DNA from 4 places in the Streptacidiphilus cavernicola genome. Region 1 is predicted to be linked to each of the others. Evidence: riboswitches for the same ligand, from Rfam matches in the RefSeq annotation. Region 1 holds a riboswitch; each other region holds the start of a gene.
The links. A riboswitch is a leader RNA that binds a small molecule or an ion and turns the genes downstream of it on or off. The one in region 1 is predicted to bind cyclic di-AMP.
Positions count from the first base shown of each region.

Region 1 (2,181 bases):
AGTCGGTCCGACGGCTGGTGTTCGACCGGCTGAGCGCGGATCAGGTCGCGGTGCTGGCCGCGGTGTCGGAGAAGATCCTCGGCGGGCTGGAGAACCCCGATCCCTGCGAGTCCTGACCCTGCGAGTCCTGGGCCGACGCGACTGACGGTGCCTTATAGGTGGTATGTCCGTTTTAACGGAAATGCTCCTGTGTCCTTGCTGTGTGCGGGAGTTGGCCGGGTCTGGCTGTGACCTCTCTCATATCCCTCTCATCTTCGTCCGAAAGGTCTGATGCATGTCCGACAACCCTGACCCGCTCCGCTGCCAGGTCACCTGGGGCGTCTGCCCCGAGCACGGCGCCACTCTGCGGGCCGTCGCCGACGGCAGCGTCTGCGCCGCTCCCGGCTGTCCGCGGACCTGGGACTACGACCGGTTCGCGGCCCCCTGCCCGGATCTGGCGACGCATCAGGTGGCGGACTCGGCCGGGGGCATGCTGCTGCTCTGCGGAGGGCACGCGCTCGCGGTCGGGGGTCGGCTGGAGGGTGCGGTGATCACCCCGCTGGGCGCCGGTCGGGGGTAGTGCGCCCGTCGAACGGCGGGGGATGGTGTGTGGTGCAGATCACAGCCGGTTGTAGTTTGCCCTCCGGTATGTCTATCTTTCTGGCGCCGCGTTTAAGCGGAACAGACAACTCCGGAACGCCGAGTCCTGCCACCGGGGATGTCGAAGACCCACACACAGCACCATGGCAGGAGCGGGGGACCCAGGTTTGCCGCTGCGACCGCGTGTCACGGACACATGGTCGCAGCTAGGGGTGAAGCCGTGCAGCGCACGGCCGGGCAACTCCAGCCCGAATCCGACAGCTCACCTCGCAGGCGTGGGAGAGGAACGCACTTTCATGCTGTCCCACAACGGCCGTCACCGTGCCGCCAAGTCCCGCCACAGCCGTACCCAGCGTCTGATCGCCTCCGCCGGTCTCACCGGTGTCGGCCTCGCGATTCCGCTCGTCAGCGCGACCTCCGCCTCCGCTGCTCCGGTCAGCACCTGGGACCGGGTGGCCAGCTGCGAGAGCACCAACAACTGGTCGATCAACACCGGCAACGGCTACTACGGCGGCCTGCAGTTCTCCGCCGACACCTGGGCCGCCTACGGTGGCACCCAGTACGCCGCCACCGCCGACCAGGCCACCAAGGACCAGCAGATCGCGATCGCCGAGAAGGTCCTCGCCTCCCAGGGCCCCGGCGCCTGGCCGGTGTGCGGCCCGGAGGCCGGTCTGACCGCGGGCGGCGCGCCGGCCCAGGTGGACACCTCCTCCAGCTCGTCCAGCAGCTCCTCCAGCTCCTCCGCGGCGAGCGCGCCCAGCACCACCCCGAGCACCCACTCGTCGAGCTCGGCGTCCACCGGCTCCTCCGCCGCGCCGTCGGGCAACATCACCACCTACACCGTGGTCGCCGGCGACTGGCTCTCCACCATCGCCGCCAAGCAGCACGTCTCCGGTGGCTGGGAGCGCCTGTACCAGCTGAACCGGGCCTCGCTGACCGAGGGCCCGAACGTCATCTACCCCGGTGAGATCCTGAAGCTCAGCGGTGGCGTGGTCACCTCCGGCACCAGCTCCGACAGCTCCGGCTCCAGCAACTCCGGCTCCAGCTCCAGCGGCGACGCCGCGGTCACCAGCTCCGCCGTGACCACCACGTCCGCGAGCAGCAGCGACAACAGCAGCAACTACGCCTCCGGCAGCATGGCCTCGGCCATCGCCTTCGCCCAGGCGCAGGTCGGCGACGCCTACGTGTACGGCGGCACCGGCCCCAACAGCTGGGACTGCTCGGGCCTGGCCCAGGCCACCCTGGCCAAGGCCGGCATCTCCATCCCCCGCACCAGCGAGGACCAGGCCGCCGCATCCACCCGGGTCTCGCTGAGCAACCTCCAGCCCGGCGACCTGCTGTTCTGGTCCAGCGACGGCAGCGACGCCGGCGCCTACCACGTCGCCATCTACACCGGCAACGGCGCCTACGTCGAGGCCGCCAACCCGAGCGCCGGTGTCAAGACCGACACCATCGCCAACTGGGCGCCGACCTTCGCCGGCCGCATCGGCTGACCGTCGTACCGCTTGACCGAGGTTGCCTCCTCACCGATGGGGCCCGCACGCCGACTCCGGCATGCGGGCCCCATCGGCATTTCGGGGATAACGCCCTTTCAGGACACCA
Region 1 is NZ_JBHFAB010000015.1:7,947-10,127, forward strand. Features, by position in the region: gene ACEZDE_RS20345 (MarR family winged helix-turn-helix transcriptional regulator) at 1-116, shown strand, start outside; gene ACEZDE_RS20350 (hypothetical protein) at 275-559, shown strand; cyclic di-AMP (ydaO/yuaA leader) riboswitch at 709-870, shown strand; gene ACEZDE_RS20355 (transglycosylase family protein) at 876-2,072, shown strand; gene ACEZDE_RS20360 (ABC transporter permease) at 2,171-2,181, opposite strand, start outside.

Region 2 (2,181 bases), on a different contig from region 1:
ACCGAGTTCCTGACCCAGGCGTCCTCCGAGAACCAGGTGGACAGCAACCAGGCCGCGCTGATCGCGCAGCTGGTGGCCCAGCAGCACACCCTGGCCGCCGAGAAGGCCCAGGCCGCACAGGAGTTGAAGGCCCAGCAGGCGCTGCTGAAGCAGATGCAGCAGGCCAAGGCCTCCATCAACGCGAAGCTCAAGCACGCCCAGGGCATCCTGGACGCGCTCACCCCGGCCCAGCGGGTGGTGGTGAACGCGCCGGCCGGCGGTGGCGGCTACACCCCGCCGTCGTCCGGCAGCAGCTACATGTCGGTCTCGCAGATCGACCTCTCCGGGATCTCCGCGGCGGCCCGCACCGCGATGCTGGCCGCGATGAGCAAGGTCAACGTCGCCCCGTACGTCCCCGGCGGCTCCGGGCCGAACCAGTTCGACTGCTCGGGCCTGGTGATGTGGGCCTACGCCCAGGCCGGGATCTCGCTGCCGCACTACTCCTACTCGGACGAGACGGTCGGCACCGCGGTGCCGTTCTCGCAGATGCGGGTCGGCGACATCGTGGTGAACGAGAGCGGCGACCACGTCGGCCTCTACGCCGGCAAGGGGATGCTGCTGAGCGCGCCGCGGCCGGGCCTGACCGTGGATATCCAGCCGCTGTCCTACTTCGGCACGATCGTGGCGGTCCGGCGCTTCTGACGCCCCGTCTCGACCATCTGTGACTCACGTCACACGGGCCCCGAAAGCCTCGGGCGTATGTCCGATTTGAGCGCCATGTCGATCTGATGCGGTCATCCAATGACTACGTTCGGTCGTGCAGTTGATGCATCATCGAAACCTAAAAGAGTTTTTACTTACAGGGATTTGAATAGATCACGTTCGGGTCACTAGTGTCATCGATCGAACCACCGCGAAGTCGATCACCCACCAGGGTGGCAGCGGAGGTTTCCGCCGAGTCCGACCGTACGGCCCCCGGCCGTCAGTTCGGAGCCGGGGAACCATGTTTCCTCGGGGTGAATCGACGCCAGGCCGGCCCCCGCCGGTGAAGCGCCGTAGGGCACGTCTTCCAGCCCGAACCCGTCAGCTCACCCGGTAGGCGGCCGTAGGAAGAAGGAGCTCGCCTTCGTGGCGTCCCATCGTCGACCGAAGAGTCCGACCCGTGCACGGATAACCGTGCTCACCGCCGCCGCCGCCACGACCGTCGCGCTCGCCGCGACCGCTACCCAGTCGGCGCAGGCAGCCCCCACCCAGACCACGGCTCAGCTGAAGGCCCAGATCGACAAGCTGAACCAGGACGCCGACGCCGCCGTCCAGAAGTACGACGCGGCCCAGTCCCAGCAGCAGACCCTGCAGAAGCAGGTGACCACCCTGCAGGACCAGGTCGCGCGCCAGCAGGCCTCGGTGACCGCGAAGTCCGCCGTGCTCGGCCAGGTCGCCAGCGCGGAGTACCGCAGCGGGTCGATCGACCCCTCGGTGCAGCTGATGCTCTCCGCGAACCCCACCGAGTACCTCAACCAGGCCTCCACCATGGGCCAGGTCACCGACAGCCAGGCCGCCCTGCTGGACCAGCTCAGGTCCGACCAGAAGACCCTGGACCGGGAGAAGGCCGACGCCGAGGGTAAGCTGAAGCAGCTCGACGCCACCAGCAAGCAGCTCTCCGCCTCCAAGGCCGACGTGCAGAAGAAGCTCGCCGCCGCCAAGGCCAAGCTCGCCTCGCTGACCGCCTCCCAGCGCGCCGCGGTCACCCACGCCGAGAACAGCGGCTCCAGCAGCAGCTACCACCCGGGCTCGGTCAAGGCCGGTTCGGCCGCCGAGGCCACCGCCTTCGCCGCCGCGCAGACCAAGCTGGGCGACCCCTACGTCTACGGCGCGACCGGCCCGAACTCCTTCGACTGCTCCGGTCTGATGCAGTGGGCCTACGCCCAGGCCGGCGTGTCGATCGGCCGCACCACCTACGACCAGGTGGACGTCGGCACCGCGGTCGCCTCCACCGCTGACCTCCAGGTCGGCGACCTGGTCTTCTTCAACAACGACTCGCACGTCGGGATGTACGCCGGCGGCGGCGAGATCCTGCACGCCCCGCACACCGGGACCGTCGTCAAGTACGAGAAGATGAGCGAGATCGGCTCGATCTACGCGATGCGGCACCTGTAGGCCGATAGGCCCGCAGCCACTCAAACGGCCGTACGGGCCCGACCC
Region 2 is NZ_JBHFAB010000005.1:178,579-180,759, forward strand. Features, by position in the region: gene ACEZDE_RS08985 (C40 family peptidase) at 1-681, shown strand, start outside; cyclic di-AMP (ydaO/yuaA leader) riboswitch at 922-1,097, shown strand; gene ACEZDE_RS08990 (C40 family peptidase) at 1,156-2,136, shown strand.
Region 2: another riboswitch for cyclic di-AMP. It lies ahead of ACEZDE_RS08990 (C40 family peptidase); the one in region 1 lies ahead of ACEZDE_RS20355 (transglycosylase family protein).

Region 3 (2,181 bases), on a different contig from region 1:
CCCTGGTCAGCACCGTCCGGCCGGAGCGCATCAGCTCCGCGACGGTACGGCCGTCCCTGGCGCCCTCCAGGATGTGGACGGTGAGCAGCGCCACCGCCTCGGGGTGGTTCAGCCGCAGTCCGCGTGCGCGCCGGGCCCCGGCGACGTCCGCGGCCACATGGATGAGCAGGCGCTCCTGCTCGTGCGGGGAGAGTCTCATGTCGGCGTTGCACCTCTGTGCGGGGCCGTCCCGGGCCGCCGCGGCAGCCCGGGGAGGGGACGCGGGCACGACGCCGTGCCGCGGGGTGCCCCCGGCGCGCGGCGGGGGCACCGGGCGTGGACGGCGTCGCACACGGGCCGCACTGCCCGCCGCCACCACGCCCGATCCGCACCCCGGGGGTGGTGATCGTGTGGCGACACGTTAGCGGACCGGGGCCGCCGGGCGGCAGGGGCGACACGGCGCGGCGGTGCGACACGCCGAAGCCGGAAAACATGTCGGAACAGCCTCAAGAGGGTCGGGATATGAGCGTCCGTCATTCGCGGAAGATCACTCGTCCGAGTGAGTGTCACACGCCTCGATTAGGCGGATCATTGGTAGGCGATTCGGCCATGATCGCCGACGAGCCGCAGGTCAGAGGCTATTCCCAAAGCCAGTGTGAAATTTGTCAACCCTCTTGAAAATAGCCGGAATTAGATCGTCCGAACGCGCAGCGTCCGCATCCGGGCACTCCGTGGAACTGCGGGTGACAAGAGTCACAAAAGGCCGTGGGAACGTGAAGATCCCATAAAAAACTGGCAATACTGTCCGCCGAACAGCAAAAGTCCTCGCCACCGTGGCGGGGCGGTCCGGCCGGACGCCGAGTCTCGCCACCGGTCGGGCGCCAGGTGCACACCACCTGACAGGCGAGAGCGGGAGACCCAATCACGACGGGACGGCCGGACCGTCCCTTGGGGTGAAGCCACACGGTGGCCGGGCAGCTTTCGGAGCCCGAACCCGACAGGGAGACCTTTCGTAGGCGGTTCCGGAAGGAAACGCGTGACTGCGTCCGTTCGTACTCATGCCCAGAAACAGGACAGCCCCACCGCCTCCGCCCCGGCGAGGAACAACAGCCGCCGCTGGCGTTCGGGCATCACCTCCGTGCTCACCCTGGCCGCCGTGGCCGGCGGGACGCTGCTGTCCAGCGGCACCGCGGACGCCGCGACGATCGAGGCCAAGGCCCTGGGCATCGCGGCCTCCAAGCACGGCGACCCGTACGTCTACGGCGCGGCGGGCCCCACCCGCTTCGACTGCTCCGGCCTGACGTACTACGCCTTCAAGCACGCCGGAAAGAGCCTGCCGCGTACCGCGCAGGCCCAGTACAACAAGGTCCACCACATCTCCAAGGCCAGCCTGCGCCCCGGTGACCTGGTCTTCTTCCACTCCGGCCGCTCGGTCTACCACGTCGGCATCTACGCCGGGCACGGCAAGATCTGGCACGCCCCGCACACCGGCGCGAGGGTCCGGCTGGAGAAGATCTGGACCAAGTCGGTCTACTACGGCCGCGTGTGACCCCTCCTGGGGCCGCCGTCACGGCGACGACGGCGGCTCCAGGGTGTTCGGCTGGTGCTGGTCGCCGATGGTCTGCCACAGCCGCCGCGCCCGCTCGTGGTTGCGGCGGGCCGACCCGGGGTCGCCGGCGGCGGCGTCCAGGTCGCCGATGAGCTGCCAGCAGGCGGACTCGTCCTGACGGTCGCCGTGCCGGTGGAACAGGTCCGCGGCGCGCTCCAGCGCCGGGACCGCCCGCTCCCGGTCGTACTGACCGGCGTAGACGCGGCCGACCTCCAGCAGCGTGTACGCCGCGCAGCGCTCGTCGGCCAGCTCCTCGAAGGTGGCCAGCGCCTGCCACAGGCAGTCCAGCGCCTGGTCCGAGTCGCCGCGCTGGTCGTGCAGCCGGCTGACCCGGCGCAGCACGACCGCCACCCGGTGCCCGTCGTCGAGCGCCCTGGCCTGGCGCAGGGCGTCGCCGAACCAGGACTCCGCCTCGTCCAGGTCGCCCTGCATCAGCCGCATCACGGCCATCGAGCAGGACAGCTGCGCTTCCAGGTGCCGGTCGCCCTCACCGACCGCGATGGCCAGCGCCTGCTCGACCCGTTCGGCGGCCTCGGCGTAACGGCCGCGCACCCGGCTGACCGTGCCCAGCATCGCCACCGAGAGGGCCTCGC
Region 3 is NZ_JBHFAB010000032.1:83,304-85,484, reverse strand. Features, by position in the region: gene ACEZDE_RS30965 (urease subunit gamma) at 1-199, opposite strand, end outside; cyclic di-AMP (ydaO/yuaA leader) riboswitch at 863-1,013, shown strand; gene ACEZDE_RS30960 (C40 family peptidase) at 1,109-1,528, shown strand; gene ACEZDE_RS30955 (AfsR/SARP family transcriptional regulator) at 1,547-2,181, opposite strand, start outside.
Region 3: another riboswitch for cyclic di-AMP. It lies ahead of ACEZDE_RS30960 (C40 family peptidase); the one in region 1 lies ahead of ACEZDE_RS20355 (transglycosylase family protein).

Region 4 (2,181 bases), on a different contig from region 1:
CGGCATCAGCCGCTCCGGCGTGACCATCAGCGCCGGGATCTTCAAGGGCATGCGGCACGAGGACTCCGCCCGCTTCGCCTTCCTGCTGGCCACGCCGGTGATCGGGGCGGCAGCCCTGCTCAAGGTGCCCTCGCTGATGGGTTCGGCGGGCGACGGCATCCGCGGCCAGGTGCTGGCCGGTGCGGTGGCGGCGTTCGTGGCCGGGTACGTCGCGGTGCGGTTCCTGACCAAGTACTTCGAGACCAGGACGCTGACCCCGTTCGCGATCTACTGCTTCGTGGCCGGGCTGGGCAGCCTGGCGTACCTGACCCTGACCTGACCCGGCGTGACCCGACCTGACCCGTACGGGTGGCTCGGCGGCGCGTGAACCGGTCCTGGGGCGGTTCCTCTGCTCGAATGATCGTCCGACGTACATCGGCGTGCATCTGAGGTACGCGACGTACACGGCGGCGAGGAGAGGCGCGTCCGATGACCATGACCGGTCGGCCGGGACGGGTGCTGCGGGGCGTGCTGGCGGCGCTCTCGGGCCTGCTGCTGCTCAGCGGCTGCGTCGTGGTCGGAGGCAGGCCGGTCGGCGGTCCCGCGGGCGGTGCGAACCGGCCCGGGGGCGTCTCCGGGGACTCGATGGGGCTGGCCCGTCCGTTCCTGCCGCTGCCTGTGGTCGCCCCGGCCGCCGTCCCCGAGGGCTACGACCCGTCCGCCGACGCCGCGGCAGACCTCGCCGCCGCGCTCGCCGCGGCGCGTGCCGACGGGCGGCCGGTGCTGCTGGACTTCGGGTCGTCCTGGTGCGAGGACTGCCAGGCGCTGACCACGCTGGTGCAGAGCCCCGGCGTGCACCAACTGCTGGCCCGGGACTACCACCTGGTCACCGTCGACGTCGGGCACTACGACCGGAACACGGAGCTGGCTGCCCGTTATGTGACGCTGCCGGGCGACGGCATCCCGGCTCTGGTGGTGCTCGCCCCGGACGGCTCGAAGCGGGCCGCCCCCGGCGCCCAGCAGTTCGCCGACGCCAGGAACCTCGGCGCTGACCAGGTCGCAAACCTGCTGGTGGACTGGCTCTTTACCAAGAACTGACGCTCCGTCCCCAACTGCACCCCCGGGATCTCTTGGATTCAATCGTCACTAGGATTACCTTTCTATAACGCAGTGCGAAGTTCAGCCGTTCGACGGACGGCGTCGCATGTGATCGCCTAATCCAGCGTGTTGGAACCGGGGAACCACGTACTTCCTGGGGTGAATCGGCCGAAACCGGTCGTAGGGGACCTTCCTCCCCGAACCCGTCAGCTAACCCGGTCGGCGAGAGGGAAGGAAAGGAGTACGCCGAACGTGGCGTCGCACCAGCCCACTTGGGCACCCGCACAGTCCACGGCCGTGCTCGGCTTCGCGGCCATGGCCGCGGTCGGAGCAACCGGTCTCGCCGCCCAGCCCGCCTCGGCGGTGGACGGCTCCGCGCGGGGCACCACGCTCGTCGCCCAGGAGCACGACCGGGCCGAGCCCGCCGTCGCCGCTCCGGCCACCGACCCCGGCCTGGCCCTGGCCGACCGGATCCGCGCGCAGGCGGTCCAGCAGCGCGCCACCGCGGAGGACGCGGCCCGTCGGCAGGCCGCGCAACTGGCGGCGGCCAAGCTGGCCATGGCGCAGCAGATCGCAGCGGACGACCAGGCGCGGGCGCAGGCGGCGGACGAGCGCGCGGCGGAGGCGCGGGCCGCCGAGGCCCACGCGGCGGCGCTGCGGGCGGCGGAGGCGGAGGCCGCGCAGGCGGCTCAGGCGCAGGCCCAGGCCGCGCAGGTCCAGGCGCAGGCTGCTCAGGCTCAGGCCGCCGCCCAGGCCCAGCAGTGGGCGGGGCAGGCGCAGGCGGCTCCGTTCGCCGGGTCGGCCACGGCGACCGCGACTCCCGCCCGTACGGCGGTCGGCACGCTGGTGGCCCCGGTGGCCGGGGCGGTTCGCGGCGACGGCTTCGGGCAGTCCGACTCCTACTGGGCCCACCTGCACACCGGCCAGGACTTCGCCGCGCCCACCGGCACCCCGGTGGTGGCGGTCGGCGAGGGCGTGATCACCTCGGCCGGCTGGGCCGGGGCGTACGGCTACCGGGTGGTGCAGACCCTGCCGGACGGCACCGAGCTGTGGTACTGCCACCTCTCGGCCATCGGCGTCGGCGCGGGCCAGGTGACGGCCGGT
Region 4 is NZ_JBHFAB010000012.1:179,042-181,222, forward strand. Features, by position in the region: gene ACEZDE_RS18045 (undecaprenyl-diphosphate phosphatase) at 1-319, shown strand, start outside; gene ACEZDE_RS18050 (thioredoxin family protein) at 469-1,077, shown strand; cyclic di-AMP (ydaO/yuaA leader) riboswitch at 1,181-1,317, shown strand; gene ACEZDE_RS18055 (M23 family metallopeptidase) at 1,330-2,181, shown strand, end outside.
Region 4: another riboswitch for cyclic di-AMP. It lies ahead of ACEZDE_RS18055 (M23 family metallopeptidase); the one in region 1 lies ahead of ACEZDE_RS20355 (transglycosylase family protein).